4 regions of the Bradyrhizobium sp. USDA 4473 genome follow, and region 1 is predicted to be linked to each of the others. Evidence: riboswitches for the same ligand, from Rfam matches in the RefSeq annotation. Region 1 holds a riboswitch; each other region holds the start of a gene.

Region 1 (7,432 bases):
CTGAAGAACGCGTCGGTTGGTTATCCCGTTCGCCGCCCCGCTGCTGAGCCGCTCATTGGAACGGTCAGATGATGTTTTTTCCGTCGGCAGTATAGTGGCGTTGATCCAGCCCAGCGTTTTCCGGCAGAAACCCGTACCAACGTGCGCGCCTGATGCCGGGCCATGTTAGGGCGGCACTCCGCCCGACGTTGCCCAACCCCGTGCCGCGTTGCGAACGTACACATCGACGACAAACCTTGGTGTAGAATTTTAATCCCGGCCAATATCGACGGCATACCACGGCATAATTGAGCTCCGCTGAGCTTGTGCTTTAACTGGGGTCAGATTCCGGCGGATGTCCTCGCCGTGATCGAACCATCGGCTGGCTTCCCTCCGCCGACGAACGTCGGTGCGATGCATAGCAGCGTCGCTCCTCCCGGACGCACTTCGCCCGGCCGCTAAAGGCGGCCGGGCGTTTTTTCCTTTCCCAAGGCCCCTCACGATTACCGAGCGCGCAAGGCCCCAAAAGCGATCGGTTTCTCGACGAGAGACACCGGGCCGAGGATCAACGGTCGAAGGGAGCGGATCCAGCGCGCAGTTCGCGCGCGGCAGCGACCATGTTGGCCAGTGCTGGGCGGATCTCCTCCCATTTCCGCGTCTTCAGGCCACAGTCCGGATTGACCCAGAGCTGCGAGTCCTGCAGCCGCTTTCGGGCCAAAGCCATGAGTTCCGTCATCTCGCTCGTCTCGGGCACGCGTGGAGAATGGATGTCGTACACGCCCGGCCCGATTTGATTTGGATATTTGTAGTTCCGAAACGCGTCGAGCAATTCCATCTTCGAGCGCGAGGTCTCGATCGAGATGACATCGGCGTCCATTGCGGCAATCGCATCGATGATGTCGTTGAACTCCGAGTAGCACATATGGGTATGAATCTGGGTTTGATCGGCGACGCCCGATGAGCAGATGCGGAAGCAATCCCCGGTCCACTCGAGATAAACCGCCCACTCCGATCGACGCGGTGGCAATCCTTCGCGCAGCGCTGCTTCGTCGATCTGGATCATGGTCGCACCAGCATTCTCGAGATCGCTGACTTCGTCTCGGATCGCGAGCGCAATTTGACGGCAGGCCTCGCTTCTCGGAATATCATCCCGAACAAACGACCAATTCAAAATTGTTACCGGTCCGGTCAACATCGCCTTCATCGGCTTGTTGGTTAGCGATTGCGCGTAGCTCCACCAGTCCACGGTGATCGGCTTCGGCCGCGAGACGTCGCCAAACAGGATCGGTGGCCGGACGCAGCGCGATCCATAGGATTGTACCCAGCCGTTTTTGGTAAACGCGAAGCCGGCGAGTTGCTCGCCGAAGTACTGCACCATGTCATTGCGCTCAAACTCGCCGTGCACGAGGACGTCCAGACCAATGTCCTCCTGCCAACGTACGGCACGCGCAGTCTCTTCCTTGAGGAACGTGTCGTATTGCCCGTCGCTCATGGAGCCTCTCGCGTGCGCCGCGCGGGCACTGCGGACCTCTGCGGTCTGCGGAAACGAGCCGATCGTTGTGGTAGGAAACGCCGGTAGTTTGAAGCGCTCGCGTTGGATCTCGGCACGCCTGACAAATGGACTGGCGCGCCGTCGCGCGGTCTGATTGATCGCACTCATCCGGGCGGCGACATTGGCGTCACGGATCTTCGGCGAAGTTCCGCGGCGGATGGTGACGCGCTCCGATTCCGCGAGAGCGTCGGCGACATTCAGATCGCCTGCGAGTGCCCGTGCCAACGTCGCAAGCTCGCGAATCTTCTGAACCGAGAACGCAACGCAGCTCTTGACGTCGGAAGCAAGCTCCGTTTCGAGCTCAACATCGACCGGCACGTGAAGCAGCGAACAGGATGGGGCGATCTGTACGCGATCCCTGCCGAGTTTCGCAATGGCGGGATCGAGCCGCTGGCGCAGCGCCGATAAATTCGTCCGCCACACATTGCGGCCGTCGATCACGCCGAGTGAGATAACGAGATCACTTCGCCCGGCAGCAATGATCTGGTCCAATAACTCTGCCGCCCGAACCAGATCGACGTGCAGGCCAGCAACAGGTAGGCGCAAGGCCGTGTGAAGATTTTCGCCAAGGCCACCGAAATAGCTGGCGACCATAATCTTGATGGCCGGCCCCTCCTTGACGAGCCGGTCATAGGCATGCAGCAAAGATTTTCTTGTCCCCTCATCGAGATCAAGGACCATGCAGGGCTCGTCAAACTGGACCCAATTCGCCCCGCGTCGGGCCAATTCCTGCAGAACCTCGATATAGACCGGTACCAGGTCATCCAGTAGTGCCAGTGGCTGGAACGCGGGATCAGCACTCTTGCCTAGCTTCAAGAAGGTGACCGGGCCGATCAGGACAGGGCGGGTTTGAAAGCCAAGGGCCTTGGCTTCCTCATACTCCTCGATAGGCTTGCGAGAGGAGAGCCTGAAAGTCTGCCCCCGATGAAATTCCGGGACCATGTAGTGGTAGTTGGTATCGAACCACTTGGTCATCTCCTGCGCGGGTGCGCCATAGCCGCGAGGTCGGTGACCGCAACTCGCATCCTGGCTGTCGCTTTGAGAACCGCGTGCCATGGCGAAATACGTCTTGAGGGAAGCAGGCTCGACTTTCGAGGCATAGACGTCCGGGATGGCGCCGACCATGACACTGGTGTCGAGCACCTGGTCGTATAGCGAGAAATCGTTCGACGGAATGATGGTGACACCGAGGGATTTCTGGCGCGCCCAGTTCGCCGCGCGCAGGCCGGCTGCGTCCTCGAGCAACTGCTGTTCGTTGATTCTTCCGGCCCAATAGCTTTCGAGCGCGAGTTTGAGCTCGCGTCTTGGACCGATGCGCGGCGTTCCGAGCGTGGCAACCGGAAGTGAGAGAAGAGACATACCGTTAACCCCATGTTGGGGGCAAAGGCCATGGCGGACGCAGGCAGGAGACGTCACGCGAGCGACGGCTGCTTGGCGTACCACCGGGACACCCCGCCCGTGGACGAACATATTGTCGGGGCAGGTCTCCTGGCTCGCGGATCATCGCCACTGTCCGGTCTTCCCGAAGCCGCGCGGGCTTCAGTGACTCTGTTGGACAGCGGCTCGCCGCTTACAGTTGCGGGGGCAGCGCCGGCATCACCGGCTTCCCTCTTAGCTCCGGATCAAGCCGAACCGGAGAACCTCGACGACTTCGATTATCGGAAAGACAACTCCGCAGTCAACCTGTCAAAGTGATGCTGTTGACGATACACGGCCACTCTTGATCGCGACGTTGAAGCCACTCTCCAAGCATGGATATCGGGATGACCATCTCCGAGGCGCGTTCGCGTCGGACCGCGTGTCAGATCGTGCAAGAGACGCATGCGGCCTTCGCGATGAAGGTCACGGTGCCGGGACAGGCCGCTCTTCACGCGATCCAGCTTTCGAAGCGCTCATCTAGCACGCTTCGATGCGCCCCCGGTTCTCCACCAACGACCAAGGATCAGCGTGAACAGGCACAATATGCGCAAAATCGGCAGCATACTGAGCGAGCATGTTGATCTACCACCAATCCTGGTAGGCGCCATGCGGATGCTTTTGGCGATACTGCGCAAAGCAAGCATAGTGACTCACCAACGAAAAGAGTAGCCCGTAATGAAAATGGCTGTTTGGAGTGCCCTCGGCGTTTTTGCTGCTGCCGTCTTTACGGTCGGCCTGTTCGGCTGGATAGCAAAGACATTTATGAACCCGGCCGTCAGGCAGATGCTCTCGAGAATGTTGAGCAGCTCAAGCCGAAGCTAGCCCGACCTGAGACTTCCCTTCTTATCCGGTCGATACGACTGCATGGAAGTGCAACTCCCCAATGTTGACTACGACGACGACCACATAGGCGCCCGCTAACGTGTCCTACGCGAGCGACGAATTTCATATCGCTTCGCCTGCGTGACTTTTGAACTTCCTTAGCGCCGATTCCAAATCGCTCGCCGCTGACGAGCGGCTTCGCCGCACTTTCCATCTCCGCAGCAGCGACAACGACCTCCGACCACATGGTTCGATGGCGGCAATCCTGCACCCAACTGTCGTCAGGCTTCCGGCAGCAAGGTTTCCCAACTGCGTTGCTCGAAGATGCAGTGCGTGACAGGAATCAGCCATTAAAGTCGAAAGTCGCCGCGAACAGGCTTAATGGCAACATAAATGAGGTAAGCAGGTCGGGAAGTCGACACAGGCGGCACAAATCTGGTGCCAATTTCCTGGCACGAAGAATGCAAGTCTTCGCTCGCCCAGGCTTCTCCTCCTGGGCAGGTCCAGCATCGCAAGTTGAAGCTTTGGCTGACCACTGAGGTTAGCGGCGCGTGACATCGAGGGACGCGCCTGCTCGCGCGGGACATCAGCAGGTGCTCGCGTCACGTTGCCGCTAACTTCCAACGATCTCGCAGGCACGTTGAAGATTGTCCTCTTTGGAATTGACGCGTGGACGAGAACCAGATGGGCCGGCAGCAATGAAGGGAATGGCTGGAACGCGCGTACTCTGGTTTTGTTTCGCTCGATCGCTGATTTGCCTGGCCGGGCTGGCAGCGACGAACAACAATGTTCGTGCCAACGACAGCGCTCTCGTCGAAAGGGTCAAGTCAACGTGGCGAGCGCAAGACGGCGAGACCATAGAACAAATCATCTCCAAGGTCTCGAAGGTGGCTCACTTCGTCCCTCGCTCGTGGGGAGTAGCCGAAGGGATTGACCGAACAGAGTATGTGTACTTTTCCTGGACCAAGCACCAAGACAACAAATCAGACGAACAGTACGCAATCACTTGGACGATCGCGACCGACGGAACGATCAGACTTGCGTCGCCATATGCAAAGCCGATTGAATTGGGTTGGCGCGCCTTTGCCCTCTCGTTGATTGCCAGTGAAGTCACTGATGGCGAAAGGGACGCAAATCTTCGCTTTCTGCACGATCCTGTTAACTTTAACTTCGTGACGACCGCACGAGGCAAGCTCGGCATTCTTCTGCGGCGCGGCCGCTGCGATATCATTGAGCCCGTTGTGGTGGATTACGTGGCGAAATCGAATGACAAGCCGACAGCGAAGGGTGATCTGTGGCGCGTTTTGCTTTTGGTGAACTGTAAGATTCCCGGCCCCCGCTATTTTACCCACAACGGCGTCATCACTTTCGAGAAGCGCGAAGAACAGGATTGGCAGCCGCAATCTTTCCTTGCCAAGCGTATCGCGGCCTTTCCTCCAGGCTCCTGGTTCGATCGGATCGAGCCAAATGAACGAGAAACAAGAGAGAAGGCGCGAAGGGCCTCAGTCAATGATCGCACGGAGCAAGATCGCGACGCACGCCCTTGGCGCTGAGCAGCTCCGAGCAGCAGCCAAAGCACACGCACTCGGAAGCGTTGACCTGTGCTGATCTGTCTTTGCAACAGACCGGCAGCCTCTCTCGCATCTCGTCACAGGACAAAGGCAGGCAGCACCGTTGCTAGCGGCCCAATCCGCTAGAGAATCGATACCATGACCAGGCGACGACGTGCCAGCTTACGAGAGCCGGCTTGGTCCGGCCCGCACACGTGCGGTGAGCGGACGCAATCTGTGGCGCGGCCATCTCTAAATCCCATGTTGCAGGGGAATTCGCCGGGGCCTCCTGATCAGGCGTGCGCGTAGCGCATCGCCTCAACGCAAAATGGCACCCGCAGGAGCGTGAGCATAGCGACGCCGAAGGCGGCACGCGGGACCGAGTGCAGCGACGAGACCGGTTAAATGGGTACCCGGGAACGGGGCAGTGATAGCGACGCCGTCATTCTTCATGGCGGCGGGCCCCTTTCCCGAGTACCCCCGGCGAGGAGCTCCGCAGCCATCCGCGATGGATGGACCACAGAATGGAGACGGAAGATCTAGATTTCCTCATGTGCATTCGTCTGCGCGTCATAAATCCTGATCTGAAGCATGGGAAAGCGCTTCTTTAATTCTTCTCCACCCGCGCGGGCACCATCTCTCGTGGTAAATTCGGCTTTGAGTCTGCCGTCCACTTCAAGCCCGTAACAAGAGACCGGCAATTCACGGCTGGCTGCAACCATTTCGTTCCTATTGCGCAGTGAGGTGCTTGAGAACGATGCGTACGTGAGTCGCCCAAACTGCACCAGAGCAGGCTGCCTGAGTGCGATGACGCATGTTGTGGATCGATGCCTCGCACTGGCTGCGCCTGGGATGGGAATTCGTCCAGACAGGCGGCGCATTCAAGCCATCGGCTCGACATAGCTGCCCTCCCAGCCTGGGCCACGCGCACCTCGTGCTGAGCTTCGTGGTATCTGCCCTTCCGAATATTCGGGCAATTCAACGCAAGACCGTTGCGCACAAGCAATTCAGCAAGATCCCGCCCGCGACCGAAAAAGTCGTGGCCGTTCCCGCGGCCTGCTGGGCGGCGAGAGAGGGACATCCACCCACGTACATCTTCGTCTCGATCTGGATCTGCTTCGGCAACATGTCTGTTGAAGCTCGCGAGCTTTTCGATTGAGAAGGTAGGCGGCTGGCCGCCGGAATCGGATGCGATCCGTCTCTTTGGGCGGGATGCCTAGATAGCGCGGAGACGTCTGGGACAAATCGGCGCCATCGGGATCGATCCTTCCGGCGATGAGAAGCGGTGGCCCGAAGCGCTCCAATCCGATCGGCCACAGCGCCTCTCGGGGCCGCGCTCCCGACGGGAGTTCGAGAATTCCACCAAGAAGTAGAACGACCGCACCTTCGACGCGTTCGAGGGCTTTGCTATCGCCGACCATTCTACGCGAGAAGATCCGATAACCGACATCCAAATACCTATTCTCCAGATTGCCTGGGCGAGGGCTACGGTGTCGCGGGGCTTGTCGACATCGGATGAGGCGAACCCGTGCCAGCTCTTGGCTCGCCCATACTGGAAGAAATCACTTGAACCTCACGTCACGTCAGGGCGTAGGTTGGAAATCACAACCAAGCTTTCACTAACTGACGTCGAATGATGCAACACAGGTCAAATAACAGACATGGCGCGATCAAGCAGTCGAATGTAGCGACGCCGGATTGCACGTGGTGCTGAGCGGATGGACCAAGAGAAAGGCTGTCGGGATGAAACTGCGCGCAATGATGGCTGCATTGCTCGCGGCCATCGCATCTCCGGCCTGCGCAGCGAAACTCAGCGGCCCTCCGCGCATCGTCGACGGCAATACGATTGAGATCGAGCAAACTAAAATTCGGCTCTCGGGCATCGACGCGCCGGAGACGGATCAGATTTGCCTCGACGCCCATGGTCAGAAATGGACTTGTGGCATAGTTGCTCGCGATGAACTTATCAAGCATTCGAACGGACGAAGTTGGGATTGTCATACCACCGGGCGAGACGAATACGGCAGGTCACTCGGGAGCTGCTTCATCGAAGGCGAGGACGTGAACGCGTGGATGGTACGCTCGGGTTGGGCACTGTCATGGGGTCGAA
Region 2 (7,432 bases), 320 kb from region 1:
GACTTGGCCACGACGCTTTCCATCGGAATGCTCTTGGCCTGCAGGAACGAGTGGAAGCCCATGACGCCAAGGCCGACGGAACGCTCACGCAAGGCGGCGTAGCGGGCACGCTTCATGACGCCCGGCGCCACCGTGATGAAGTGGGTCAGCACGTTGTCGAGGAAGCGCATGACGTCCTCGATGAAGCCAGGCTCCTCATTCCACTGGTCCCAGGTCTCGAGGTTGAGCGACGACAGGCAGCACACCGCGGTACGCTCCTCGTCGCGATGATCGATGCCGGTCGGCAGAGTAATTTCGCTGCACAAGTTCGACGTTGAGACCTTGAGGCCGAGCTCGCGCTGGTGCTTGGGAAGCGCGCGGTTCACTGTGTCGATGAACAAGAGATAAGGCTCCCCCGTCTGCAGCCGGTTCTCCAGGATGCGTTGCCACAGCTGGCGGGCATCGATTTCGCGGATAACGTCCCTGGTCTTTGGACTGCGCAGAGCGAACGCAGTGCCGGCGCCCACGGCACGCATGAACTCATCGGTGACGTTGATGCCGTGATGCAGGTTGAGACTCTTGCGGTTGAAGTCGCCGGACGCCTTCCGGATCTCGAGGAACTCCTCGATCTCGGGATGGTGGATATCGAGATAGACCGCAGCCGAGCCGCGCCGCAACGAGCCCTGGCTGATCGCCAACGTCAGGCCGTCCATGACGTGGATGAACGGGATGATGCCGGAGGTAACGCCGCCCTTCACCTGCTCGCCGATCGAGCGAACATTGCCCCAGTAGGTGCCGATGCCGCCGCCGTTAGAGGCAAGCCATACGTTCTCGTTCCAGGTGCCCACGATGCCTTCGAGCGAGTCCGACACCGAGTTAAGGAAGCAGGAGATCGGCAGGCCGCGTGTGGTGCCGCCGTTGGAGAGCACCGGCGTGGCTGGCATGAACCACAGCCGAGACATCGCATCATAGAGACGTTGGGCATGCGCGACATCGTCCGCGAAGGCGCAAGACACCCGCGCGAACATATCCTGGATCATTTCGCCGGCGACCAGATAACGGTCGCTCAGCGTCAGCTTGCCGAACGGCGTCAACAGGTCGTCGCGCGTCCGATCAAGCTTGAGATCGGCCGGCTTTGGCGATGGCGCAAGGGGCTGCGGCAGCGGAGCCGGCGATGGCGGCGGCACAAGACACAAGTCAGGCGTGCTGGGGTCTGGCTGCGGCTGCACGCGCTGCGGCTCGATGAGATGACCATGCTGATCGAAATCGTAAGACGGCGACATCGGCGACCCCGCGATGTTAGGCGGGGAACCGCGCGGACGACTTGCGAGGAAACCGGTCAAACGTCCCCGGCTGCAAGCGACCCAACGGGGCACCCCGCCCGAGGACTTTCGTTCAGTCGCGGCAGGTCTCCTGGCTCGCGGGTCATTACGGCTGTCGGCCTTCCCGGCGCTGTGTCGCGCTAGTGGCCATGATGACAATCGCTCGCCGCTTACAGTTGCGGGGGCAGCCCCGGAGTAGCCGTCTTCGGCGCACCGGGTTCCCTCTTAGCTTCCGACCTACAAGATCTGGTGGACGGAAGACCGTGACTGGCTAGAAATAGGCACGACTCGCAGGGATTCGTCAACTGGGGGATCCAGATTCAAAAGGCAAAAAACCTGGCCGCCCGGACGACTCTGTCGCCGCGGTCGCTTCTGCTGCAGGTGATTGGAGACGCCGTTGGGCCGCATTCCGGTTTCCGTAGCTTGCGCAAGGTCCAGGAAATTCCTGGCTCGCGCGTCGCATTGATGGAATCTGTGAGACCGCGCTTCAGCGGAGAAGGAATTCGGCAAGGCGCTCTCCGACCTGAATCACAGCGCTCCCGCTCGCCGCGACAAATGGCATCTGGACGAAGTCGTTATCTAGTCGCGGGCGAACAATATCGGCTCTGGCGCGCCGCCGACCAGAATCGCCTCGCGCTCGACGTCTTGATCCAGCGACGAAGAGACTCGCGCTGCACAGTGGTCCCTCCTGTCACGGCTCCAGCGCGACCTGCAAGCCCTCCTTACTTTCAACATGAACGTAACGGGGGCCGATCGGCCGTCCCCTGCCGCTGGCGACGGTGACAACGTCTTCCAGAGGCGCGGCGCGCGCATCCGCCTCGGGGCGAGACAAGATCAGGTCGGCGTGAAACAGCCCTTCCGATTCGAGGCCGGTGGCATCCACGCCAAGGGCCGCCAAGCTGGCCAAACAACTTTCAAACTCTTCAGCGTCGCGAAAGCGACGCTGGATAAACGTCGCGCCGGCAAGACGTTCTGTCACAAGACCACGGTTTGCGAATGTCGCGGCCAGCGATTCAAATGGGAACATTCGCAGCACGAAGGAGATGATCCATGGTTGCTTCTCTGTCGCATCGAGAATCTCGCTGAACGTCTTCTCGGTAACGTAGCCGATGCATCCGGTCGACATGATAACATCCACGGAGCGGAGAATGCCCGCGCTGTCCGCCGATAGCGCCTCCTTTTCAAGGTCAGCGACAATGCCCTGCTCCAAGAGGCCAACACTCTTTGCATAGCTGATCGCCCGTGCCGACACATCGAGGCCGATAAAGCGTGCCAACCCGACATCAGGCCAGGCTGCATAAAAACTGCGATCGAGACTCACCAGTGTCTCAGAACTGATTGCTCTCATCTCACGCCGGGCGTAGCGGTGCCGCAAGCCCCCGAACGTCAGCGGAAAGCGATGCACCGCTGCATTGATGCCGTACGAACAACCAACATCGAGCACGACGGGCTTGAGGCCGGTTGCCGACGCTTTCGCTGCCAGGATTTGGCGCACAACCGGCTCAGCTACGTCCGGGATCATATAATCCAGGTCGCCGAGGACCGAGAAATATGCCCTCGGATCATCCGAAGCATAAATATCGTGGAATGCAGCTTTAGACCGATTGATACGCGAGAAATCTATCCGCAACGCAATGTCTCCCATCTCATCTGCAAGCAACTCGACGGCTGGCGCCTTCGCACTCGCCTACGCTTTGGTTATATAGGGTGTATAAATCGATCTTCTATCCGCCGATGCGATAGCAGAAGCGGCAAGCGGACAAGAGCATGAAACCACCCTCTCTGCGTCGCGGCGTGAGCGACCGTGCTGTTGCGTGAAGAAACCATCAGCCGGCTCAGCCCACCGATAGAAACTTATTCAGAGATGAGCTGACGGCGCCGGCGCCCTTGGAGATGAGCGAAACCTGAATGACGCGGTCATAAACATCCCGCCGGTTCGTCAAGGCTGAATCGAAATGATCTCCACCTTCCGGTTTGCCTGCCGGATGCACCTCGACTTGCTGCGAGCGCAAGAGCGGCTGCGCGGCCGGCCCGAGCTGAAGACTCTTCGCAGGATCGGGCTCGGCAGAGCTGGCGGAGCCGCCCCCCGGAGAAGATGGCTTGCGCCGGTGGATTGCAGAAATGTTCTGCAGGACGCCATCGCCAAGCGGACTCGCCGCCGTGACTGTACACTGAACCTCCGACAGCGTCGGAGCCGGCGGGCGGTCGGCCACCGAAGAAGCTGCACCTTGCTTCGAAGCTGCCTGCGCACGACTACCATGACACTGGTCCCGCACCGATAAATAGCCGCTGGAGAGGCATTCAGCCGGGTTAAGAAATATCGAGGCAACGGCAGGCAACATGAGAAGAAGAACCGTTTTGTCACGTGATAAGATTGGCTGCTTTGTGAGCGCGAATGGGCCAGCACCCTAGAAACGCAAGCTGACCGAAAGCTGACGAGCCTTCGTCACCTGATGATCAGGGTTGGCTTCCATTTAGGAAGAAGCCATCGGCCTCCAAATTTGAGACAAATTTTGGTGTCGATCCTGCCGTGAAAAAATAGCAGGAATACTCATCCGATCTCGGAGGCTGTCATCTTGTATGAGCGCGCCGTGTTTGAGAGGGCGGCACCGTCGCGAATCGCAACGACGCTACAGGCTCCGAGCAACAGATGTCCGAGCTAGAAGGTACCGACATTCTAGATCGTGGCTTGAGGATTTATTCCTGATGCGAGCCTTTGAACTGCTCTCCAGGATTCGTCATGCGAATGAACTTCGTCGAATAAGGATGAGAGACGTTCGGCTGTCAAGAGCAAACGTACTGCAACGGACCAATAACTAGTAGATGCGCGGCCGATCCAAGGGATTTGAGCAGGAACAGGCGGGACGGCATGAAGCGGACGAATTCAACTAGGATCTGATTTGGCCGAAGCGGCAGCTGCACTGTCACGCGCCGAGCCATTGGATGACAGCGAACGGTCCAGCTCCCGGACGTCCCGCCGAGGACCACTGGGCCCTCACTCGCCCAGCCGCCACATTCCTTAAATCGACATCTGAGAAGCTGCAATGCGATGTCGAGCAAGCATCCCCGGTCACACGGCGGAATGGCGAAGAGAAGACGTCGCCCAAGTCGCTAGAGCGATTTTCGATCACGTTGCGTCGTATCCGGCTGCGACGAGATAGTTTTGACATTTAAGAAGCTTTGAGAGCACTAGACCTGCTCTTGGGGCCGTTTGCGTCCTATCCTCATACACCGCGTGATCCAACAGTTATCTCGTACTGAGCCCGGGACGCGGATTCGTCAGGATCGAACGAGCGCAGCGGCTAAGTACGAATAAAAGGATAGAGGCGCGGGGGCGTCCGAGCTTTGATGTTTGTCAGAGTAACCTGGGTCCACGCAACGTCTTACGATCGAGTTTTTTAGGATTGGTCAACCACCGGCTGATCCAACCATGCTGGATGCGCAAATCAGAAGGGCGCCGGCAATTTTTTGGGGCAGGCGCGCAGTGGCGACCGCGAAATCAGCGCCCCACCTTAGAGATGCTCCGGGAGATCTTGCGAGATCGTTGGACCAAATCGACGACTGCTGCGGATCGCCAGACGGGGGGCCGCTAACTCGACAGACATGGCACCAGGCCATGTGAACGCAACCAAACGAAGCTGGCACCGGCATTGAAAATCTGTCCGCCCTTACTGGCAAGGCCCGTCACATCAATCACCTCGAAATCGTCTGAGTGCCGTCAGCTTCTCGAAAGCTTGTCCGTCCTACCGTACCGCGTGAATATCTAGACGGCGGTGCTCCCATGGACGGTCGCGGAACGGAGCGCTGCAGGCGCACCGAGCAACAGGATGTAAGTGGCAGGACCTGTTGAACTCTGCCGCTCAACACCCCTTGTTCGTCGCGATCTCGGGCCGCACTACGTGACCGTCTTGTCGTACACTCTTATTATCGGAGGACCTGTAATGTCAGTCGACCTATCGCCAACCGCCAACTCAACTGTGGCTTTATCTGGAACGCACGCCCCGCCCTCTTCGGCGCAGGACTTTTCCAGCTTTCAGGCGATGCTGGTCAGCCTCGCGTCGAAGGACACGACCAGTGATCGTTCCGCACCGCAGGAGCCGGTGCCCACAGACGCAGCCAAGCAACTGACAGAGGAACTCACGCGGGAGACGCGGAGTATCCTTCCACCAGAGATTAGGTCAGCGCTGGATGCATATCAGGATGACCCACAGCCGTCCTGTGCGGCGAGCAGCCCAACCATTGCGGAGGCACCCGTACAAAGCTCAAGGATCACCTGGAACGGTGGCACGCTGACTAATGCGGAACTGCAGATTGTCTCTGTGTTGAACCGCCACAAGGACAAATGCCCGCTTGATTGGAAGTCTCTGGGAGATTTGGCCAACGATCCCTCGACCCCGCCGGATCTAAAGGCGGCGATCGAGGCGCTGCAGCAGGACCCCGAGCTCTTCTATGCGATCGGTTCGCAAGGTGACGGCCGCTGTGGCGGCAAGATCAAAGCGGGCGATCTCTGCGGCTTTTCCGATCACCACCCCCAAGTTGCCGCGTTCCAGGAGCAGCGGGCGCGGACCTACGAGCAGAACTACATACCATCCGACGGGACCGGGAATGGTGAGCCATCAGTCATGGCCCTGACCGATGCCCTGCGCGAACTCTACCGCTATTCCGATAACCTGCCCAAGAACTTGAGCCTCGCGGATTTCAGGCACATCGTGGACGGCAACGCCGACATTGGCAAATGCCCCCCACAGGTCCTCGCGGCGGCTCAATATTTTCTCGACCACCCGGATCAATGGAAGCAGTTGTACGGCGGCTCGATCGATCAGGTTCATAAAGAGGACTTTCTGCAGGTCGCTTCATCATCGATGAGTCTCACTCGACCCGAGCTGGATACACTAAACACGATTAACAAGAACCAGGACGCCTTCTTTGGAAATGGCGTTCTGACCCGGGAAAAGCTCGTGAGTATGGTGGACGACAAGAGCCTTTCCCCCGAGGTACGAAAAGCGGCCTCCCAGCTGCTCTCGGATCCTGTGCTGTTCGGCTTGATGAACAACGCGATTACCGGTTACAAAACCCACCACAAGTTTTTCGACTTCGGCGGCGGCCATACTGTTGACTCAGGAAACATCAGCAAAAACGATTTCAACCAGTTCTTCAACAACATGTCTGGTGCGAACCGCGCCGCTCCACAGTCGAAGACGCATGCCGCTCAAACGCCAGCCGAACAGGAGGCTACCGCGGACATGATGAATGGCGTGGCAGACCAGCCCGACATCAAATCTCCCAAGAAGAATGGCGGCGCCTTCATGCATGCACTTGAAGACGTGCTGAAGGTAGGCTCGAAGGTGCTCGACTGGACAGCGACCGCCGTTGGTGTACTCGGCTTCATTCCAGGGCTAGGCGAACTGGCCGATCTAGCTTCAATGGTGATCGAGGCCGAGGCGCAAGCTGCAAATCTTCTGCACACCGCGATCAGCGGTGGCAACATAAAGCAGGCGCTGGAGGAAGCCGGGCTCAGTCTCGCGGCGCAGGCCGTGGGCTGCATCGCCGGCCCCGAGGTCAAGATAGCGATACGGGAAGGCTTGGTGAAGCAGGCAATTCAAGAAGCGGCGACGGCCGGCATCAACCTGCCGGTGTCGATGGCTCAGTCCTACGCGGAGAACTATCTGGATAACCTCAAGGCACGGATTGAATCCGAGCGCACGCAAGCTACGGGTGCCTACGCCTAGCCGTAGCGGCAGCTATCGATAGAGGGTGAAGCTGGAACGAAAGTGAGCTTGCGGGGCCACCGCGCGGTAGGGTCGTCCGCGCGGTGCAGGTTCCGCAAGCTCCGCCGGCATTCGATGCTTACACCGACGAGCGCATTTGGCGCTAGCCAAACCAGCGCATTTGTCGGCTGTACTCGGGCGCCCGACGACATTCTCACATCGCGTGCGCCAACGCGAAGATCTCGTCGGGCTGATTGCGCCACCCATCGCAGATTGTCAACTTTACGCCGCCACAAACCGTACGGAGCGGCGAACCTCACCAGTTTACGTCATCGGATCGAGAGCACATTAGTGATTCGTGAGGCTCAAGGTCGTTGTCTCCAGCGCCTCCTGATCGCGTCCGACAAAGTGGTCCAAGTTTTA
Region 3 (7,432 bases), 3.2 Mb from region 1:
CGCGTCGCAGAGGATCGGCGCGCCCGCCTGCAAGGCGGCGCGGGCGCGCGCGGCCATTCCGGGCGTGAAGCGGACATACGTCTCCAGGCCCACCATGCCTGCGGCATGAATCATGCGCACGACCACCGGCTCCTCGTCGGGCGTGAAGCGCGCAAGGTCGGCTTCGGACCGGATCGTGGCAAAGGACTGCCGATAGATCGCCGCGCCGTCGGTCTCATAAATGTGCGGCATCAATCGCCTCCCATCAGCACGGAGGGATTGGCGATGATGGCGGCGCTGGTCAGCCCGCGCAGGACCGGCGCATCCCGCGTCGTGCCGCATCGAACGAGATCGAAGCCGTCGCGCGACGCGACGAGGGTGACGTCGGCAGAACCTGAACGGGCACAGCCTTTGGCGCAACCGGAGACGTGGAGCCGGAATTCTGCCGGGATATGCCGCGCGAGCACCGACGCCAGCGTCCGCGTATCGGCATGCGCCTCGGCGCAGCGCGGCGCGCCGCTGCACGCGATCACGCGCAGCGCCGGATCATCGGCCTCAGTGACGAGGTCGATCCGATGGGGTATCTCGCGCATCCCCTCCGCCAGCAGCATCCGCCACGGCGTCATGCGAAGGGCCTGCCCGCAGGCGGCGAGATCGCCGAGCGTCTGGTGCGGCATTTGCCCGAAGGCAATGCCGACCATCGCACCAGTCGGATAGAGGCCCGGCGCAGGCTCTGGCGACCCGGCCACGGGCTCGGCATCGCCACGAAGGGAGCCGGGCAACCTGACGCCACTGGCCAGATGAGCCGCCATCCGTCGTTTCTCGCCCTGAGCGCCGCCGGAGGCGACGAACCATTCGGCCAGCGCCAGTGCCACCTGCACGGCCTCGCTCCGCGTCACTGAAAGCCCGAATTGCGCGCCATCGGCGCGCACCAGCAGTCCCCCGTTGCGATCGCGCTCGATCCTGATATCCGCCGACGCGCGGGCAAGCACGCGCTCGCGGCCATCATCGATCGCGAAGCCGAACTTGGTGGGAAGATCGAGCGAAGCACTGGCAAGTGCGCGCTCAAGCTCGGCAGCAAGCAAGGGCGTATCGTCATCGGTCGTCCAGAACGGCGTCACCAGCACGTTGCGCTGCGCCTCGGTGCCCGAGTCCGCGTCCAGCAAGTCGAGCCCGGCGAGCCCATCGATCAAGGGCGGATAGCCTGCATCGCTAACGCCGCGGATCTGCAGATTGGCACGGCTAGTCAGGTCGATCAGGCCGTTGCCGTATTGCCCCGCCAGCTCTGCAACACCCGCAGCCTGTGCGGCCTCCAGCCTTCCCCCGCGCGGGCGAATGCGCAGCACGAGGCCATCTCCCGACTGCATCGGCCGCAGCGCGCCGGGGCACCAGCCCTTGACCGCGATCGCGCTCATGAGGCCTCCTGCAACGCCGCCGCGATCGAGTTCCGCCGCGTCTGCCACAGCGAGGCGTCACGCAAGCGGGTGAAGCAGGTCTCGATCGCTGCCAGCGCCGCCGGATTCTCCCGCGCCATGAACGTGCGAACCTCGTCATTGCCGAGCGTCGCATCGTAATAAAGATCGAACAGATGCGGTGGCACCGCGCCGGCAAGATGCGCGAACGCCGCCATGTGCTCAAGCGTCGCTGATATCTCGGCAGCACCACGGAAGCCATGGCGCATCATGCCGGCGATCCAGGCCGGATTGGCGGCGCGCGAGCGCACCACCCGCGAGATCTCCTCGGTCAGTGAGCGGGCATGCGGCTGATCCGGCCGTGTTGCATCGAGGTGATAGAGCGACGGGGCCGTTGCGCCGAGCCGCCGGGCCGCGGCGGCGATGCCGGCCTCATGCGCGGCGTAGTCGGCGGCCAGCAGCAAATCGGTCTCCGGCAAATCCTGGGTATGAACAAAACTGTCGGCAGCAGCGAGCCTGGCTTCGATGCCGGCACGATCAGGCCGCATCTCGCCGTCGGCCGCGAGCGCCCACGACGATGCCGACAACCAGGCTTCGCCGGCCGCCTCGCGCGCCTCCGGCGTAAAGACATCAAGGATCGACGCAATGCCGGCCCCATAGTGTCCGGGGCGTGGGCCGAACACGCGCGAGATGCGCTGCCGGTAAGGATTCTCGTCGCCCTCATCGTTGCGCTCGGACAACGCCTCGCTCGCCGCTTCGAACAATTGGGCCAGCCCGGAAAAGACGTCGCGGAACAAGCCCGACACGCGCAGCGTGACGTCGATGCGAGGACGGCCGAGCTCCGCCGGCGCAATGATGTCGTAGCCCGATACCCGGCCCGACCCGTGATCCCAGCGCGGCGCGATGCCGGCGAGATGCAGGGCCATCGCGAAATCCTCACCGGCGGTGCGCATCGTCGACGATCCCCAGAGATCGACGACCAGTCCTTTCGGCCAGTCGCCGTGATCCTGCAAATGACGACGCAGCAGCTCCTCGGCAAGCCTCACGCCCTGCGCATGCGCCGACGGCGTCGGCACCGCGCGCGGATCGACCGCAAACAGATTGCGCCCGGTCGGCAGCACGTCGCTGCGCCCGCGATAGGGCGATCCCGCCGGTCCCGGCGCGACACGCCCCCCCGCAAGCGCCGCGCGCAACGCGGCCTTCTCCGCGTCGGCGCAAGCGCCCTGCCCGAACACATGCAGGCCGTCGCCAAATTGGCTTTCCTTGAGATCGCAGACGAAACGATCAATCTGCGGAATCGCTTCGGCTGCGGAAATCGAGGTTGCGAAACCGAGATCCTCCTCCAGACCGGCGATCCGCGCTTCCTCGCGGATCGCAGCAATCAGGCGCTGCCGCCGCGCCGGATCGAGGCCGTCAGCGGTCGAATATTCATCGAGCAGGCGCTCGAGTCTGCGCAAGCCTTCCGGGACCGCGGCCTGCGCCAGCGGCGGCGGCAGATGACCGATCGTCACCGCACCGATCCGGCGCTTGGCCTGCGCCGCCTCGCCGGGATCGTTGACGATGAAGGGATAGACGACGGGCAGATCGCCGATCAGCGCCTCCGGCCAGCACACGGGCGACAGCGCAACCGATTTGCCGGGTAGCCATTCCAGCGTACCATGCGCGCCCATATGGACCACGGCATCGATGCCCTGCTGCCGTAGCCACAGATAAAACGCGACATAGGCATGGCGCGGCGTGCGCGAGAGATCGTGATAATCGGCGTCGCGCTGGCCAACCTCACCGCGCTCCGGCTGAACCACAATGACCGACTTGCCACATTCGATCGCGGCGAAATGAAAGGCGCCGTCTCGGCAATCCGGATCATCCTCCGCCGCGCCCCATGCGCGCGCGAGATCGTCCTGTAACTGCTGCGGGAGGCTGGAGATCGCCGCGCGATAGTCGGCGACGCCCCATGTTAGTTTCGAGCGGAGCAGCACCTCGCCCAGCGACTCCACCGGCGCAAGATCAAATCCCGCGGCCGCGAGATCGGCCAGCAATGTCTCGACCGAAGCAAGCGCATCGAGGCCCACGGCATGCGCGATCTGATGCGGACGGCCCGGGTAGTTCGAGAGCACGAGCGCGAGCGTCTTGTCTTGCGCCGGCTTGCTCGCAAGTCGATGCCAGGCTGCGACGCGCGCGACAACAGCTGCGACGCGCTCGGCATCCGGCCGATGTGCCAGATGCGCGAACTGCAGATCGGCATCGCGCTCGCCCGGTGATTTGAAGCTGACGACGCCGGCAAACAGGCGGCCGTCGACCTCCGGCAGCACGACATGCATCGCCAAATCGCCGGGCGAAAGGCCACGCAGCGACTCCGTCCAATCCTCGCGCCGCGCCGTGGATAGGGCGACCTGGAACACCGGACACGCTACGGCGTCGAACGGGCTCGTGCCGTCATCGCCAGCCGCGGAGAACGCGGTTGCGTTGACAATGGCGGCCGGCGTGGATCGCGCGAACTGCGCGCGCAGCCAATCGGCGACACCAGCCGCCTTCAGCGACGTGACGAAGACGCCGTGGGCATCGAATCCCTTCGCCCGCAATGCATCGATCAGTGCATCGACCGGCGCCGTGTCGCCGGCCGCCAGATACGAACGATAGAAGGTCACCAGCACGAGCGGCCGGCCATCCGACGCCGGCAGCGCCGCGACCGCACCGCGCCCGGAATCGTAGACGCCGATCTCGGGAAGATCGATCTCGCCGACAACAGGTCCGGCATAGAGCCCGGACGCCAGCGCCAGTTGCGCGATCACGGCCTGTGCGGCAACGGGGCCGCCCTTGTCGCACAGCACTTTCAGGCGACGCAGTGTCGAGACCGGCAAGGTCGAAAATTCATCAAGCCGCAGATCGTCGCGTCCGTCCGCCGGCAGCACCACCAAAGCGATGCCGCGTTCCTTTGCCAGACGGTGCACCGCGGCCAGCCCGTATGACCAATAGGGCTCGCCGCCGATCAGCCGGATCAGGATGCCGCGCGCGTGCGACAGCGTCCGCTCGATATAGGTGTCGACCGACAGCGGATGGCGCAGCTCCGCGAGATTGGCGAGCCGCAGCGGCGGCAGCGCGGCGCGGCCGCGACGCCAACCGGCCGCGAACGCAGCGAGATCGCTGTCGGAAAACGACAACACCACGAGATCGGCCGGATCCTGGCCGAGGTCCCTTGGCGTTGCGGTCTCTTCAAGGCCGCGGCTCTCGCGGAAGACGACATGCATCAGACACCAAGCCGCGCCCTGATCGCGGATTCATCGATATCGCCGTGTTCGCCGATCACGACCAGCTTCGACTGCCGCGGGCGCATGCCCCAAGGCATGTCGAACTGATGCCGCACCCGCTCGCCGACCGATTGCACCAGCAACCGCATCGGCTTGCCTTCGACCGCGATATAGCCTTTGGCGCGCAGCACGTTCTGCTCGCGCGCCAACCCCTTGATCGAGGCCACCAACGCATCGATATCCGTAACCTCCGGAAGATCGATCACCACCGAATTGAAATCGTCGTGCTCGTGCTCCTCCTCGCCGTCGTGATGCGAGGGCCGTGACGCGAGGTCATCCTCCGCCGCCGCCTCAAGGCCCAGGATCACGCGGGCATCGATGGCACCGTCGACGATCGGCAGCATCGGCACCTCGCGCGGCATCTCGGCCGCGATCACTTCTTTCGCCGCCTTGATCCCCTCCGCCCCGGCGAGATCGGCCTTGGTCAGCAGCACGACATCGGCACAGGCGATCTGGTCCTCGAACACCTCCGACAGTGCCGTCTCGTGATCGAGATTCTCATCGGCCGCGCGTTGCGCGTCGACCGCGGCCACGTCAGGCGCAAAGCGGCCGGCGGCGACGGCCTCGGCATCGGCCAGCGCGATCACGCCGTCGACCGTGATCCGCGAACGGATCTCCGGCCAGTCGAACGCCTTGAGCAACGGCTTCGGCAAAGCGAGGCCCGATGTCTCGATCACGATGTGATCGGGCTTCACGGGTCGCGCCAACAACTGCTCCATCGCCGGGATGAAATCGTCGGCGACGGTGCAGCAGATGCAGCCATTGGCGAGCTCGACGATGTTCTCGCTCGGGCAATTGGCATCGGCGCAGGATTTCAGGATGTCGCCATCGACACCTTCGCTGCCGAATTCGTTGACCAGCACCGCGAGCTTCTTGCCGTTGGCGTTGCGGATCAGGTGCTGGATCAGCGTCGTCTTGCCGGATCCGAGAAAGCCGGTCACGACGGTGACCGGAACCTTGGCGAGGGTAGTCATTCGGCGGCCTCCGGCACGACGGGAAGAGGTGGAATGCGGGCGAGCGATTGCTTGCGGAAGATTTCGGGACGGCTGCGCCACGGCACGATGCCGTCGGGCGCCGCCGCATAGGCGGACGCGCCGGCGATCACATCCCTGGCATTGGCTTCGGATAAGCGGCCGTAGACATAGGACCATCGCCCCGGCGCGCTGAGCGCGACCGAGCAGCCCTGGCTGCACGCCGACAGGCATTCCACGGGAACCAGATTGACGTCATCGGGCACGCCAGCCTCGACGAGGGCGGCATGCAGGCGCGCACCGGGCGCGGCCTCACCTTCGCCCAGCGTCTGGCCGGCGCGGCAGGTGATACAGACATGAAGTGTAACGCTCATCGCCCTTCCTGGATTGACAACGGGAAGCGATGAGGCACACGAACCGATGCGAACAGGTTCGTTCCCCGTCGCGGAACACCCCGTCCGCCGGTCTCACAACTGCTGCGCTGGCAGGTCTCCCGGCTTGCGGAGCAGGATTTCTCCCTTCGATCCCCGCCTTCCCGATCCCCTTGGGGAATCAGTGGCTTTGGGCATCTCTCCGGTCACGGTCGCGGGGGCGGCTGCTTTTCAGGCCCGACTTGAGCCCTATCGCATTCCCTCTTCGCCTGTCATAGGACAGGAACCAACGCGGGCCCACCATTCGTCCGCGGCTCGAACTTGTCAAGCCGAAGGAACGCCATGACGTCTGAAGGAAACGGGGCCGAAGACGAGATCGTCAGCAGCGATGCGTCGCTGGACGCGCGCCACGCGACCAAGATGGCGAAAAAGAAGGTCGCCCGCGACAAGATCATGGCGACCAAGAGCGGCGAAAAGGGCCTGATCATCGTTCATACCGGCGCCGGCAAGGGAAAATCGTCCTCGGCCTTCGGCATGATCGTGCGCTGCGTCGCGCACGGCTTTCCCTGCGCCGTGGTGCAATTCATCAAGGGCGCCTGGGATACCGGCGAACGCCGCCTGCTCACCGGGCATTTCGGCGACCTCTGTCAATTCCACGCGATGGGCGAAGGTTTTACCTGGGAAACGCAGGATCGCGCCCGAGACATTGCAGCCGCCCAAGCGGGCTGGGAAAAGGCCAAGCAGCTGATCGCCGACCCGAGCCTGCGTATGGTGGTGCTCGACGAGATCAACATCGCGTTGCGCTACGACTATCTCGCAATCGCCGATGTCGTCCAATTCCTCACGACGTCGAAGCCGCCGATGACACATGTCGTGCTCACCGGACGCAACGCCAAGGACGAATTGATCGAGATCGCCGATCTCGTCACCGAGATGACGCTGGTGAAGCATCCGTTCCGCTCCGGCATCAAGGCGCAGCCGGGCGTCGAGTTCTGACGGACAGCACCATGGCGCGCGCGTTGATGATCCAGGGAGCGGGCTCGGACGTGGGCAAGTCGCTCATCGTCGCCGGCCTCGCGCGCGCTGCCACGCGACGCGGCTTCCGCGTGCTGCCGTTCAAGCCGCAGAACATGTCGAACAACGCGGCCGTGACCATCGACGGCGGCGAGATCGGACGCGCGCAGGCCTTGCAGGCGCTCGCCGCTGGCGTCGAGCCGCACACCGATATGAACCCGGTGCTGCTGAAGCCGGAAACCGATGTCGGTGCCCAGATCATCGTGCACGGCAAGCGCATCGCGACCGCCCGCGCGCGCGACTATGCCGTCATGAAGCCGTCGCTGATGGGCGCAGTGCTGGAGAGCTTTGAGCGGCTGAAGGCGCGCGCCGACCTG
Region 4 (7,432 bases), 2.9 Mb from region 1:
TGGGGTCGATGTCGAGGTTCAGCGTGTCGCCTTCCTTGCCCCAGGTGGAGCGGGTCAGGTACTCGGTACCGTCGGTCATGACGACCTTAATCGTATGATAATTCGGATGAATATCGGCTTTCATGACAGTTCCTTCGGCGCGCCGGCGCCCATCTCAAGACATTCAGGTACGGGATTTGGCCGGCTCTATAACCCATGGAGCCCCCCAAAACAAGCCAGGAAAGGGCTTTAAGCCCATCACCGGATTGGGACTTTACCGGATTTGCCAGCCGGGGGTCGGCGGGCCTATGTGGGGGGCAATAGAACCGGTCTAGATTGATGAGCATAGCCGAACAGCTTGAGACCCCGCACGGCGCCCCGCAGCCGCCGCGCGACGCATTGCTCGATGAGGAGGCCTTCATCGAGAGCCAGATCACGGAGCCGGCGAAGAGCCGCGCCCGCCTGCGGCCGCTGCTGGCGCTCGCGCCCTATGTGGCGCGCTACAAGGGGCGGGCGATCCTGGCGCTGATCTCGCTGACCATTGCGGCGATCACCACGCTGATCGTGCCGGTCGCGGTGCGGCGGATGATCGACATGGGCTTCACGCCCGAAGGCATCGCGATGATCAACAGCTATTTCAGCGTGATGATCGCGGTGGTCGCGGTGCTCGCCGGTGCCAGCGCCTCGCGTTACTATCTGGTGATGACGATCGGCGAACGCATCGTCGCCGATATCAGGCGCGACGTGTTCGCGCATCTGATCTCGCTGTCGCCCGCGTTCTTCGATTCCGCACGATCCGGCGAACTGGTGTCGCGGCTCACCGCCGACACCACTCAGATCAAGTCCGCGGTCGGCGCCTCGGTCTCGATCGCGCTGCGCAATCTGATGCTGTTCTTCGGCGCCGCCGCGATGATGGTGATCACGAGCCCACGGCTGTCCGGCTTCGTGCTGCTCGCGATCCCGGTCATCGTGATCCCGCTGGTCGCGTTCGGCCGCTGGGTGCGGCGGCTGTCGCGCACCGCCCAGGACACGCTGGCCAATGCCAGCGCCTATGCGAGCGAGCTCGTCAACGCGATCCGCACCGTGCAGGCCTATACCGGCGAGCGGCTCGCCAGGACACGCTTTGCCGGCGAGGTCGAGCAGGCCTATCAGGCCGCGCGCAGCTCGACCAAGGCGCGCGCGGTGCTGACGCTGATCGTGATCTTCATCGTGTTCGCCAGCGTCGTCGTAATCCTCTGGGTCGGCTCGCATGACGTGCTGGTCGGCACGATCAGTCCGGGCCGGCTCGGCCAGTTCATTCTCTATACCGCGTTCGCGGCGAGCGGCCTCGGTCAGCTCAGCGAGGTCTGGGGCGAGGTCTCGGCTGCATCGGGCGCCGCCGAGCGGCTGTTCGAGATCCTGCGCGTCAAGCCGCAGATCGCAGGCCCCGCGTCGCCGCGCGCGCTGCCGCAGCCGGCACGCGGCGATGTCGGCTTCGACAATGTCAGCTTCGCCTATCCGACCCGGCCCAATGCGCTGGCGGTCGACGGCGTCTCGCTTTCGGTTCGCTCCGGCGAGAAGGTCGCGATCGTCGGCCCGTCCGGCGCCGGCAAGAGCACGCTGTTCCATCTGCTGCTGCGCTTTTACGATCCGAAATCCGGCACCATCTCGCTCGACGGCGTACGGCGTGCCGATCCGGCAGGCCGATCCGGCCGAGGTGCGGGCGCGGATCGCGCTGGTGCCGCAGGATTCCGTGGTGTTCGCGGCCAGCGCCCGCGAGAACATCCGGTTCGGCCGGCCCGACGCCACCGATGCCGAGGTCGAGCGCGCCGCCGATCTTGCGCACGCCACCGAATTCCTGCGCCGGCTGCCTGAAGGTTTCGACGCCCAGCTCGGCGAGCGCGGCGTGACGCTCTCCGGCGGCCAGCGCCAGCGCATCGCGATCGCGCGCGCGATCCTGCGGGACGCACCGCTGCTGCTGCTTGATGAGGCGACCTCGGCGCTCGACGCCGAGAGCGAGACGCTGGTGCAGACCGCGCTCGAGGAATTGATGCGCCACCGCACCACGCTGGTGATCGCGCATCGCCTCGCGACCGTGCTGTCCTGCGACCGCATCCTGGTGATGGACCACGGCAAGATCGTCGAGCAGGGCACCCACGCCGAGTTGGTCGCCGCGGGCGGCCTCTATGCGCGGCTGGCGCGGCTGCAATTCGAGGGGATCTGAGCGAATTGGGGCGCCTATGCGCGCCGCCGATGCGATCCATATGCGCGGCGCGGCGGACATTCCGCCAGAGCATGTCGCCACAACCCTGACCCGGTTGCTGTGATCAGCGCGATGCGCTTCTCTGTGCTCGGAAAGCGACCGATCGGCTTCGGAATGCGGGGAGTGGCGAGATGGGTGGTTTGGTGATCAGCGGCGGCCGGGTGGTGGATCCGGCCAGCGGGATGGACGCGATCGGCGATGTCGCCGTCGTCGACGGCAAGATCGCCGCGGTGGGCACCGGGCTCGGCGGCGCGGAGCGGCAGATCGACGCGACCGGACTCGTGGTGGCGCCGGGCTTCATCGACCTGCACGCGCATGGCCAGACCATTCCGGCCGATCGCATGCAGGCGTTCGACGGGGTGACGACGACGCTCGACCTCGAGGCCGGCGTGCTGCCGGTGGCGTCCTGGTACAAGCGCCAGGCCGAGAAGGGCCGGGTGCTGAACTACGGCGCCGCCGCCAATTGGGCGTTCGCGCGGATCGGCGCGATGACCGGCTCGAATTCGGAAAGCTCGCTGGAATCGTTCGGCGCCGCGATGCGTGATCGGCGCTGGATCGAGAACGTCGCGACCGAGGGCGAGGTCGGCGGCATCCTCGAGCGTCTCGCCAATGGATTGAACGAGGGCGGCATCGGCATCGGCATCCTCAACGCCTATGCGCCGGGCGCCGGCGTGCAGGAATTGACCGCGGTGTGCCAGCTCGCGGCCAATCATGCGGTGCCGACCTTCACCCACGTCGCCTACATGTCTCGCATCGACCCCGAGAGCGCGGCCGAGGCCTATATCCGCCTGATCGGCTATGCCGGCGCCACCGGCGCGCATATGCACATCTGCCACTTCAACTCGTCGAGCAAGACCGACATTGAGCGCTGCGTTGCGCTGATCGCGAAAGCGCAGGCGCAGGGCCTGCCGATCACGGTGGAAGCCTATCCCTATGGCACCGGCTCGACCGTGCTGGCCGCGACCTTCTTCAGCGATCCGAAATTCGAGGAGCGCAACGGTCTCGGCTACGACTCAGTGCAGCGCGTGACTGACGGTCACCGCTTCGGCAGCCGCGAGGAGTTGCTGGCGGCGCAGGCCGCAGATCCCTCGGCGCTGGTGCTGTGGCATGTGCTCGATATCGAGAACAATTCGCATCATCGCGATTTGCTCGACATGGCGGTGCTGTATCCGGGCGGCGCGATCGCCTCCGACGCGATGCCCTGGACGCTGTCGGATGGCCGTCCCTATGGCGGCGACGCCTGGCCGCTGCCGGACGATGCCACCTCGCATCCGCGCTCGGCGGGTTGCTTCACCCGCTTCATCCGCGAATGGGTGCGCGAGCGCAAGAAGCTCTCGCTGCTCGAGGGCATCCGCAAATGCGCGCTGATCCCGGCCGAGATCCTGTCGGCGAGCACGCCGGCGATGCGCGCCAAGGGCAGGCTGCAGGCCGGCGCCGACGCCGACGTCGTGGTGTTCGACTACGAGACGCTGAGCGACCGCGCGACCTTCTCCGCGATGAATCGCCCGGCGGAAGGCGTGCGCCATCTCGTGGTCAGCGGCCAGCCGCTGATCAATGATGGCGTGCTCGACGTCGCGGCGCGTCCCGGCCGGCCGGTGCGCCGGCCCGTCACCGGAGGCTGAGGTGGCGGTCCCGATCCTGCTGGTCGCGGGCTTTCTCGGGGCGGGCAAGACCACGGTCGTCAACCATCTGCTGGCGCATGCGCAAGGACGGCGCATCGCCGCCGTGGTGAATGATTTCGGCGCGATCAATATCGATGCCGAGTTGATCGCGGGCGCCAGCGACGGCGTGGTCAGCCTGAGCAATGGCTGCATCTGCTGCACGCTGGAGGGCGACCTGCTGCGCACGCTCGCCAGTTTGCTGCGGCGTGATCCGTGTCCCGAGTTCATCGTGATCGAGACCAGCGGAATCGCCGATCCCGCGGACATCGTGCGCAATCTGATGGATCCCGTGATCTGGAAGGAGGCGCCGCTGGAGACCGTGCTGTGCGTGGTCGACGCCACGCAGCCGGTGGCCGCGCTGGACGATGCGCTGCTGCGCGCGCAGCTGCGGGCCGCCGATATGGTGGCGCTGAGCAAGGTCGATCTGGCCGATGCAGCCGCGTGCGCCGCGATTCGCGATGCCGTGCGCGTGGTGCGTCCGGCGGCGGTGATCGTCGATGCCGTGCATGGCGAGGTGCCGACGGAGCTGCTGTTTCCGGCGGATCTCGATCATCTGCCCGCGCCGCGCGAGACCGCGCCGCGACGGCCGGTGTCCGACCGGTTCGAGACGCTGAGCTGGACGTCGGAGCGGCAGGTATCGCTGCCGCGCCTGCAGCAGGCGATCGGCAAACTGGCGCCGAAGCTGGCGCGCGCGAAGGGCTTGTTCGAGACGGTCGAGCAGCCCGGACGGCTGACGGTGTTTCAGCTCGCCGGCGGTCGCGCGACCTTGGCTGCCGGCGGCGTGCCGGCGCCCGGCGTGCCACGCACGCGGATCGTGTTCATCGCCGAGATGGGCGCGCTCTCGCGTGCGGAGATCGATGAGGTGATGCAGGGATGCGTCGCGTGACATGAAAGCATGCGTGCGACAATCGCATCGAATTGACAGCCATGCCGACTGCACCTATCGTTTTCGCCGACGGTTCCCTTCGGGGATCAAAAGGGAATGCGGTGCGAGGGTAACCCCAATGCCGCAGCTGTCCCCGCAACTGTAAACGGCGAGCCTTTCGTCAAATTTGCCACTGGGCTATCCGCCCGGGAAGGCGTCGACAGGCGATGACCCGTGAGCCAGGAGACCTGCCGTCAGTCGTGGTCACACGCGAGCACATCGGGCGGGGGCGTCCTGGTGGGATCGGAGCACTGCCTTTTCGGCAAGGCCCCAGTCCGTGTTCGCGGTGACGTGCCACGTTACCGCGAGCCGTTTTCATGTCTCCGTCCTCTCCCGTTGCGCGCAAATGGCGCCTCGGTCTCGTCTGCTCCCTGTCATCGTTGCTGCTGCCGGCCGAAGGCTCGGCACAGACAGCTCCAACCACCAGCCTCGATCCGATCGAGGTCTCGCCCTCGGCCTCAGCGAAGCCGAAGCCTGCGGCGCGAGGCCAGAACCCGGCGGCGTCGTCGCGGCCGCGCGCGAGACCCGCAGCATCAGCGGCAGCGGGCGGCCCACCGCGTGCTGCAGCGTCGGGCACATCGGGGACGGCACCACCGACGCTCAACGCCACCACGCCAGGCAGCACCGGCAGCCGCCTCAACCTGACGCCATTGCAGACACCGGCCAGCGTCGAGATCGTCACGGCGCAGACCATTGCCGAACGCGGCCAGCACAATGTGCTCGATGCCGTCACCCAGAACGCGGCCGGGTTCATCGCAACGCCGGCGCCCGGCAATGGCGGCCTGTCGTTCAGCACCCGCGGCTTTGCCGGCAGCAACTCGGTGATGACCTTGTATGACGGCACGCGCTTCTATGTCGGCTCCGGCACCTTGACGTTCCCCTACGATACCTGGTCGACGCAGCGCATCGAGGTGCTGCGCGGTCCGGCCTCGGTGCTGTACGGCGAAGGCGCGATCGGCGGCGTCATCAACGTGATCCCGAAGAAGCCGCTCAACACATCGTATAACGAGGCCGAGGTCTCGCTCGACAGCAACATGACGCGGCGGCTCTCGGTCGACAGCACCGGTCCGATCAATCCCAATGTGTCGTACCGGATCAACGCCACCGGCAACATGTCGGCTGGCTGGGTCGATCGCGACAAGACCTCGAATGCGGTGGTCTCCGCCGCCGTCCGAGTGCAGGCGTCGGACAATCTCGCCTTCACGCTGTCCGAGGACTACGGCGACCGCAGCCCGTCGCGCTATTTCGGCACGCCGCTGATCAACGGTTCGATCCAGGACGCGCTGCGCTTCAAGAATTACAACGCATCAGACAGCGCGATCCGCTACCAGGACAGCTGGACCCAGTTCAGGACCGAATGGGATGTCGCCGACGGCATCAAGCTCAACAACACGCTGTATTATCTGGCCAGCGAGCGGCACTGGCGCGACATCGAGAACTACAGCTGGAATCCGAACACCCGGCTGATCGATCGTTCGAGCTATATCGAGATCTTCCATGACCAGAAGCAGTTCGGTAACCGGATGGATGCGACCTTCAGCGGTCGCGTGTTCGGTCTCGCGAACCAGGTCGTTGCCGGGTTCGACGTCAACCGGATCGACTTCACCCACATCAACAACTCGCCCTACGGCGGCGCGTCGTCGGTCAATCCCTACGTGTTCGATCCCGGGTCGTTCTTCGCGACCACGACGGCGACGACGCCGGGCTTCAATGCGGTCGTCAATCAATATGCGCTGTTCGCCGAGGATCGCCTGTCGCTGACCGACCAATTGTCGCTCGTGACAGGCGTCCGGTACGACCGGCCCGAGGTCGATCGGACCGACTACAAGACGCCGGCGAACAGTTTTGAAACCACGCTGTCGGGAACCAGCTGGCGCACCGGGCTGGTGTACGAGCCGATCAAGAACCTCGCATTCTATGGCCAGTATGCGGTCGGCGTCGATCCGGTCAGCAACCTGATCTCGCTGTCGACCTCGCAGAAAACGTTCCAGCTCGCGACCGGCAAGCAGGCCGAGATCGGCGTCAAGCAGTCGTTCTGGGGCGGCCGCGGCGAGTGGACGCTGGCCGCTTACGAGATCGTCAAGACCGGCCTGACGATTCCTGATCCCAGCAATCCGACCGCCGGCCTGGCATTGCAGATCGGCCAGCAATCATCCCGCGGCGTCGAAGGCTCGATCGGACTCGCGCTGAACGACGGCTGGCGTGTCGACGCCAACCTTGCGCTGCTGCGCGCCCGATACGACAACAACAGCCAGGTGGTCGGCGGCAAGATCGTCAGCTACAACGGCAATGTTCCGGTCAACGTGCCGCAGCAGGTGTCGAACGTCTGGCTAACATGGGATTTCGCGCCCAACTGGTCGGCCTATGGCGGCGTGCAGATCGTCGGTGCGATGTACTCCGATCTCGCCAACAGCCAATTGCGGCCGGGCTACAACGTGGTCAATGGCGGCATCAGATGGAAGCCTGATGACCGCACCACGGTCGCGTTCCGCGTCTACAATCTGTTCGACAAGGTCTACGCGGCGACCTCGAACGGCACCGGGCAATGGCTGCTGGGCACGCCGCGCACCGCCGAACTGTCCGTCAACGTGAAGTTCTGATCATGCGCAACGCTCTGATCCGGCG

The links. Region 1 has a riboswitch for cobalamin ahead of metE (5-methyltetrahydropteroyltriglutamate--homocysteine S-methyltransferase). Riboswitches for the same ligand answer to the same signal wherever they lie in the genome.
Region 2: another riboswitch for cobalamin. It lies ahead of ACVW17_RS15555 (ribonucleoside-diphosphate reductase subunit alpha); the one in region 1 lies ahead of metE (5-methyltetrahydropteroyltriglutamate--homocysteine S-methyltransferase).
Region 3: another riboswitch for cobalamin. It lies ahead of ACVW17_RS32285 (DUF1636 family protein); the one in region 1 lies ahead of metE (5-methyltetrahydropteroyltriglutamate--homocysteine S-methyltransferase).
Region 4: another riboswitch for cobalamin. It lies ahead of ACVW17_RS03515 (TonB-dependent receptor); the one in region 1 lies ahead of metE (5-methyltetrahydropteroyltriglutamate--homocysteine S-methyltransferase).

What each region holds. Positions count from the first base shown of each region.
Region 1 is NZ_JBSSGE010000001.1:3,623,071-3,630,502, reverse strand. Features, by position in the region: gene metE (5-methyltetrahydropteroyltriglutamate--homocysteine S-methyltransferase) at 545-2,890, opposite strand; cobalamin riboswitch at 2,993-3,191, opposite strand; gene ACVW17_RS16820 (nodulate formation efficiency C protein) at 4,480-5,325, shown strand; gene ACVW17_RS16815 (hypothetical protein) at 5,862-6,044, opposite strand; gene ACVW17_RS16810 (hypothetical protein) at 6,137-6,481, shown strand; gene ACVW17_RS16805 (thermonuclease family protein) at 7,066-7,432, shown strand, end outside.
Region 2 is NZ_JBSSGE010000001.1:3,301,245-3,308,676, reverse strand. Features, by position in the region: gene ACVW17_RS15555 (ribonucleoside-diphosphate reductase subunit alpha) at 1-1,262, opposite strand, end outside; cobalamin riboswitch at 1,366-1,582, opposite strand; gene ACVW17_RS15550 (class I SAM-dependent methyltransferase) at 1,993-2,946, opposite strand; gene ACVW17_RS15545 (nodulation protein NolB) at 3,137-3,643, opposite strand; gene ACVW17_RS15540 (HrpF/NolX family T3SS translocon protein) at 5,243-7,030, shown strand.
Region 3 is NZ_JBSSGE010000001.1:6,826,176-6,833,607, forward strand. Features, by position in the region: gene ACVW17_RS32265 (precorrin-8X methylmutase) at 1-231, opposite strand, end outside; gene cobG (precorrin-3B synthase) at 231-1,394, opposite strand; gene cobN (cobaltochelatase subunit CobN) at 1,391-4,639, opposite strand; gene cobW (cobalamin biosynthesis protein CobW) at 4,639-5,673, opposite strand; gene ACVW17_RS32285 (DUF1636 family protein) at 5,670-6,044, opposite strand; cobalamin riboswitch at 6,137-6,347, opposite strand; gene cobO (cob(I)yrinic acid a,c-diamide adenosyltransferase) at 6,384-7,037, shown strand; gene ACVW17_RS32295 (cobyric acid synthase) at 7,049-7,432, shown strand, end outside.
Region 4 is NZ_JBSSGE010000001.1:743,228-750,659, reverse strand. Features, by position in the region: gene rpmE (50S ribosomal protein L31) at 1-124, opposite strand, end outside; partial or broken gene ACVW17_RS03530 (ABC transporter ATP-binding protein/permease) at 319-2,182, shown strand; gene ACVW17_RS03525 (amidohydrolase family protein) at 2,353-3,843, shown strand; gene ACVW17_RS03520 (CobW family GTP-binding protein) at 3,845-4,768, shown strand; cobalamin riboswitch at 4,822-5,017, shown strand; gene ACVW17_RS03515 (TonB-dependent receptor) at 5,125-7,407, shown strand; gene ACVW17_RS03510 (PepSY domain-containing protein) at 7,410-7,432, shown strand, end outside.